DNA from 2 places in the Vagococcus intermedius genome. Region 2 is predicted to be linked to the other one. Evidence: a T-box and tRNA genes for the amino acid it is inferred to sense, from the RefSeq annotation. Region 2 holds a T-box; the other holds one or more tRNA genes.
What was found. A T-box is a leader RNA that pairs with one kind of tRNA and senses whether it is charged. The one in region 2 lies ahead of OL234_RS03145 (valine--tRNA ligase), so its partner is inferred to be a tRNA-Val.
Positions count from the first base shown of each region.

Region 1: it has a tRNA-Val gene. The T-box ahead of OL234_RS03145 (valine--tRNA ligase) is inferred to sense a tRNA for this amino acid. The anticodon was not compared.

Region 1 covers NZ_CP110232.1:124,983-128,402, forward strand. Annotated here, with positions in the region: rRNA gene OL234_RS00640 (23S ribosomal RNA) at 1-1,435, shown strand, start outside; rRNA gene rrf (5S ribosomal RNA) at 1,527-1,642, shown strand; rRNA gene rrf (5S ribosomal RNA) at 1,699-1,814, shown strand; tRNA gene OL234_RS00655 (tRNA-Val) at 1,837-1,909, shown strand; gene OL234_RS00660 (ABC transporter ATP-binding protein) at 2,025-3,128, opposite strand; gene mgsA (methylglyoxal synthase) at 3,305-3,420, shown strand, end outside.
Region 2 covers NZ_CP110232.1:686,007-689,426, reverse strand. Annotated here, with positions in the region: gene OL234_RS03145 (valine--tRNA ligase) at 1-1,477, opposite strand, end outside; T-box leader at 1,546-1,765, opposite strand; gene tpx (thiol peroxidase) at 1,810-2,292, opposite strand; gene OL234_RS03135 (redox-sensing transcriptional repressor Rex) at 2,373-3,041, opposite strand; gene thiI (tRNA uracil 4-sulfurtransferase ThiI) at 3,173-3,420, opposite strand, start outside.

The DNA of each region.
Region 1 (3,420 bases), 560 kb from region 2:
AAGAAATCCACACGACTGGAAGTGTGTGGCCAAGCAACAAGTCTTGATGTGAGTAAAATGCTTACGTCTTCAAGGACAAGTTGTGATGGGGAGGGAAATAAAGTACCGAAGTTTCTGATGTCACACTGCCAAGAAAAGCTTCTAGTTAGAATACAACTGCCCGTACCGCAAACCGACACAGGTAGTCGAGGCGAGTAGCCTAAGGTGAGCGAGCGAACTCTCGTTAAGGAACTCGGCAAAATGACCCCGTAACTTCGGGAGAAGGGGTGCTGGTCTCCGGACCAGCCGCAGTGAATAGGCCCAAGCGACTGTTTATCAAAAACACAGGTCTCTGCAAAATCGAAAGATGACGTATAGGGGCTGACGCCTGCCCGGTGCTGGAAGGTTAAGAGGATGGGTTAGCTTTATGCGAAGCTCAGAATTGAAGCCCCAGTAAACGGCGGCCGTAACTATAACGGTCCTAAGGTAGCGAAATTCCTTGTCGGGTAAGTTCCGACCCGCACGAAAGGCGTAACGATTTGGGCACTGTCTCAACGAGAGACTCGGTGAAATTTTAGTACCTGTGAAGATGCAGGTTACCCGCGACAGGACGGAAAGACCCCATGGAGCTTTACTGTAGTTTGATATTGAATGTTTGTGACACATGTACAGGATAGGTAGGAGCCGTAGAGCTCGGTACGCTAGTATCGAAGGAGGCGTTGGTGGGATACTACCCTTGTGTTATGACCATTCTAACCCGCGCCACTTATCGTGGCGGGAGACAGTGTCAGATGGGCAGTTTGACTGGGGCGGTCGCCTCCTAAAGAGTAACGGAGGCGCTCAAAGGTTCCCTCAGAATGGTTGGAAATCATTCGCAGAGTGCAAAGGCATAAGGGAGCTTGACTGCGAGACCTACAAGTCGAGCAGGGTCGAAAGACGGACTTAGTGATCCGGTGGTTCCGCATGGAAGGGCCATCGCTCAACGGATAAAAGCTACCCTGGGGATAACAGGCTTATCTCCCCCAAGAGTCCACATCGACGGGGAGGTTTGGCACCTCGATGTCGGCTCGTCGCATCCTGGGGCTGTAGTCGGTCCCAAGGGTTGGGCTGTTCGCCCATTAAAGCGGCACGCGAGCTGGGTTCAGAACGTCGTGAGACAGTTCGGTCCCTATCCGTCGCGGGCGTAGGAAATTTGAGAGGAGCTGTCCTTAGTACGAGAGGACCGGGATGGACACACCGCTGGTGTACCAGTTGTTCTGCCAAGGGCATTGCTGGGTAGCTACGTGTGGACGGGATAAACGCTGAAAGCATCTAAGCGTGAAGCCCCCCTCAAGATGAGATTTCCCATTTCTTCGGAAAGTAAGACCCCTGAGAGACGATCAGGTAGATAGGCTAGGAGTGGAAGTACAGTGATGTATGGAGCGGACTAGTACTAATCGGTCGAGGACTTAACCAAGAATTTAAACGTAGGATCAAGGAATGTTTTGATTAAACTTTAACATCCAGTTTTGAGTGAGCAATTACTCAATTTAATAGATATCTAAGAGTGTGGTGATGATGGCAAGAAGGATACACCTGTTCCCATGCCGAACACAGAAGTTAAGCTTCTTAGCGCCGATGGTAGTTGGGGGTTTCCCCCTGTGAGAGTAGGACGTCGCCACGCTTAGATATTATTAAGACTAAACTCAAGTGAGTTTATTTTTTTTCTTATATGTAAAGTGTGGTAGTGATGGCAAAAAGGATACACCTGTTCCCATGCCGAACACAGAAGTTAAGCTTTTTAGCGCCGATGGTAGTTGGGGGATTCCCCCTGTGAGAGTAGGACGTTGCCACGCATACATGTAGGAATGATCTTCAGGAGGTTTAGCTCAGCTGGGAGAGCATCTGCCTTACAAGCAGAGGGTCAGCGGTTCGATCCCGTTAACCTCCATAATTAATTGAATGAAAAAGAAACACAGTTAACATGAACTGTGTTTCTTTTTTTGCGTGTTCTCATGTTCCATTGAATTTAGGAGACCACTTTTTTAGTATCAACTAGTAAAATATTAGCGAATGATCTCTTCTGTTTGTTTATCAAAAAAATGACCTTTATTAAGGTTAAAAGCTAGTTCAATCACTTCACCAGGTAAATAACTTTCATGAGCATCAACTTTTGAAATAAATTCTGTATCGCCTACAAGAGTGTAAAGCATGGTTTCAGCTCCTAATAATTCTGCTACAACTACTTCTGATTTTACAACAGACTCAGGGGAAGTCTCTAAGGCAATCGGAGCACTATGAATGTCTTCAGGCCTAATTCCGAATATGAGCTCTTTTCCCTCATAGCCGTGTTCTTTTAATAATTTATACTTTCCTTCAGGTAGGGTCAAATTCAAACCATGTTTATTTGAGATAATACCTTCATTTAAAGAAACATTAAAAAAGTTCATGGCAGGTGAGCCAATAAAACCAGCAACGAAGACGTTATCTGGTGTATCATAGACTTCCTTTGGGGAACCAATTTGTTGAATGAATCCATCCTTCATAATGACGATGCGATCAGCCATTGTCATAGCTTCTGTTTGATCATGTGTGACATAAATGGTTGTGGTTTCTAACCGACGATGTAGTTTTGCAATTTCAGCACGCATGGCTACTCGTAATTTTGCATCCAGGTTTGATAAAGGTTCATCCATCAAAAAGACTTTAGCATCTCTCACAATAGCACGGCCTAAAGCAACTCTTTGACGTTGTCCTCCAGAGAGAGCCGCTGGTTTACGTTGTAAATAATCAGTCAAACCTAATATTTCAGCTGCATTCTCAACCCGTTGTTTGATGTCTTCCTTAGGGTATTTACGAAGCTTCAAACCGAAAGCCATATTATCAAAAACGGTCATGTGAGGGTATAAAGCATAGTTTTGAAAGACCATCGCAATATCGCGATCTTTAGGGGCGATATTGTTCATTAGTTTATCTCCAATAAATAACTCACCTTCACTAATATCTTCCAACCCTGCAACCATACGTAAAGTAGTTGATTTTCCACAACCAGAGGGTCCGACAAAAACAATAAATTCTTGATCTTTTATATTTAAGTTAAAATCTGTTACGGAATAACATTCATTATTATCATATTTTTTATGAATTCCTTTTAATGCAATCTCTACCATGCTGATTCCTCCATATTCTTATTTAACTTGCCCTAACTAGAGTATAAATGAAAGCGTTATCTTTTTGTATGGCAACTTTGCACAATTAAAATACTTAAATCTGTGTATAGTGCCAAATAGTCATAATAATTCAAGTTAATATGCTACAATAAGAATATGTGAAAGGAGTGACTGTTATGAATATTGCTTTAATAGCACATGATCGAAAAAAAGAAACGATGATTAAGTTGACGACAGCGTATACGTTTATTTTAAAAGAACATACATTATATGCAACAGGGACAACAGGGAC
Region 2 (3,420 bases):
CCCAGAAGAAAATAATATCATAACCAGTAACTAAAGTTGAGTTAGGGAAGTAACGTTTAAAATCTGGATTTTCTTCGTCCGGCCAACCCATTCCTGAAAATGGGAAAAGGGCTGAGCTAAACCAAGTATCTAAAACATCTTCATCTTGGTTCCAATTTTCACTGTCTGTTGGTGCTTCTTCGCCTACATACATCTCACCTGTCTCTTTATGATACCAAGCTGGAATACGGTGTCCCCACCATAATTGACGTGAAATACACCAATCGTGGACATTTTCCATCCAAGAAGTAAAGGTATTTTCAAAACGTGGCGGATAAAATTCAACTTTATCCTCTGTCGCTTGATTGTCCATTGCTTTTTTGGCAAGTGGATCCATCTTCACAAACCATTGTGTTGACAAACGCGGTTCTACAACTACTCCACTACGCTCAGAATGCCCTACACTATGCGTCATTTTTTCGATTTTAACTAAACGTCCCACTTTGTCCAAGTCACTAATAATTGCCTTACGTGCAGCAAAACGATCCATTCCTTCATATTTACCACCAAGATTATTAATCGTACCATCTTCATTCATCACATTGACACGTGGTAAATCATGACGATTTCCAACCTCAAAGTCATTAGGGTCATGGGCTGGCGTTATTTTAACAACACCTGTTCCAAAGTCCATTTCTACGTACTCATCCGCTACCACAGGAATTTCTTTATTTACTAATGGTAGAATAACGTTTTTACCAATTAAATCTTGATAACGTTCATCGTCCGGATGAACAGCTACAGCCGTATCACCTAGCATTGTTTCTGGACGTGTTGTAGCAATCTCAACACTCTTGCCACTACCATCAGCTAATAAGTAGCTCATGTGATAAAAAGCACCTTCGACATCCTTATGAATAACTTCAATATCTGATAAAGCTGTTTTCGCTTTAGGGTCCCAGTTAATAATATACTCACCGCGATAAATCAGATCCTTTTCATATAATTTCACAAAGACTTTACGAACAGCATCTGATAAACCCTCATCAAGAGTGAATCGTTCACGGTCATAATCAACTGAAATTCCAATTTTTCCCCACTGCTCACGAATATGTCCAGCATATTCTTCTTTCCATTCCCATGTTTTATCTAAGAATTTTTCTCGTCCTAAGTCATAGCGGCTAATTCCATCTTGTGCCAATTTCTCTTCAACCTTAGCTTGCGTTGCAATACCAGCATGATCCATACCAGGTAACCAAAGCGTGTCATACCCTTGCATACGTTTATGACGAATAATGATATCTTGTAGCGTCGTGTCCCACGCATGACCTAAATGTAGTTTTCCTGTTACGTTTGGTGGCGGAATCACTATTGAATACGGTGTTGCTTCTGGATCTCCTGATGGCTCAAAACGTTTTTCTTTTACCCATTTGTCATAGCGCCCTGCTTCAACTTCTTGGGGGTGATATTTTGTTGCTAAATTTTTTTCCTCTGACATAAACATCCCTCTTTCTCTACTGCCACATATTTTTGTGAAAATAAAAAGCCCTAAAACACAGAAATGTGTTTTAGGGCGACTAAACGCGGTACCACCTAATTTATAGTTAGCTCACTAACTACCTCTCAAACGTGATATAACGATCACGACTCGGAATAACTTACTGTTACATTCAGCCATTCAACTCATAAGCTACCTTCACTTTAATTTCCATCAAAATCTTTCAGCCTAGGATTTTTTCTCTAAAGATGGTCTAATAAAGCTACTCCTCTTATTCACTGTCTTGCCAATATTTTACACGGTATCACCAGCTACGTCAATTCCAACTCGTACTATTTTAAAATTTCTAACACTTTATCATAGTCAGGTTCTTGTGAAATTTCTGGTGTGATTTCACGATAAATAATCTTTCCTTGAGCATCTAGTACAAAGATGGCACGAGCTAATTTATCAATTGCCGGAATATGTAGGCCATATAATTTCCCGAATTTTAATTCGGTATCATGTAACATTTCCATACCAACACCTTCGGCGGCACACCAATTCTCTTGTTCTTCTTTAGTGTTATTAGAAATTGTCAAAAATTGAACCTCTGGCAGTTTAGCCATTTCTTGATTAAAACGTTTTGTCTGTAATTGACAAACACTTGTATTAATATCAGGTACAACACTGACAACAACTGGTTGTCCTTTTAAATCTGATAATTGAACAATTTTTTTACTTAAGTTGACCAAAGAAAAATCAGGTGCGACTTGCCCAACCTCTGGTTGAGTTCCTTCTACTTGAACAACGTCACCTTTTAATGTTACTTCCATCATAATTCATGTCCCCTCTCTATTTGTACTTACAAACTCAGTATACGCAATAGTAGATTAGAAAACAAAAATCGCGCTTGTTAACTATTAGCAAAGTTAAATTGTTGATTAGATGAAAAATTTTCATCAAAATATATTAAAGTTTGTAACTCTGTTGTCAAATCAATGTATTGAATTTTGACATTTTTAGGAACTTTCACACGGCCAGGTGAAAAGTTTAGAATCGCTGTGATGCCTGCTTCCACCATCTTATCAACTGCCCCTTGTGAATGTTTACTTGGAACAGTTGAAATAGCCGTAGTAATACCTTCTTTTGCTACTATACTAGCCAAGTCATCCATACTGTAGATTTCAACATTATTAATCTTTGTTCCAATCAACTCAGGATCACTATCAAAAGCAGCGACAATCGTTAAGTTTTCATTGCGTCTAAAATTATTTTTACCCAAAGCTTTCCCTAAGTTTCCTGCACCAATCAAGGCAATTCTCTTTTCGACCTGTGTATTTAAAATATGACTAAATACTTCAATCAAATAACTAACATCATAGCCATAACCACTACGCCCTAATTCACCAAAATGTGAAAAATCACGGCGTATCGTTGCTGAAGGTACTTGAATTAACTGGCTAAAATCTTTTGATTTAATGCGTTCAACTTTTGATTCTTCCAGCATCTTCAAATATCTATAATACAACGGAATGCGTTTAGCAGTTGCATTAGGGATTTTACAGTCTGTTGTCTTTTCCATTTATCTCACTCCTTGTTAAAAGCTTCACACTTTGATTCTACCACTGGACGCCGAGAATAACAATGTGATTGTGAAATTAACCGCAAAATAAAAAGCCCAAGTATATAAAACCTGGACTTTCTACTAACTTTTTATAACAAATCATCAAATTCGTCTGATTTTCCTTCAAGATAAGTTTGACCTGATTGGATTTCTGTAATTGTAATTCCTGCTACAGCTCTAGCCACTAAACCTTCCACATCTAACTTAGCTTCCAGTGCTTGAGCACGATCTAAGCGTGGCTTAGTTTTTGGTTTTGGTGGCGCAAAAATGGTACAACAATCTTCAAACGGTTGAATCGCCAACTCAAAAGTATCAATTCTTTCCGCTACTTCAATGA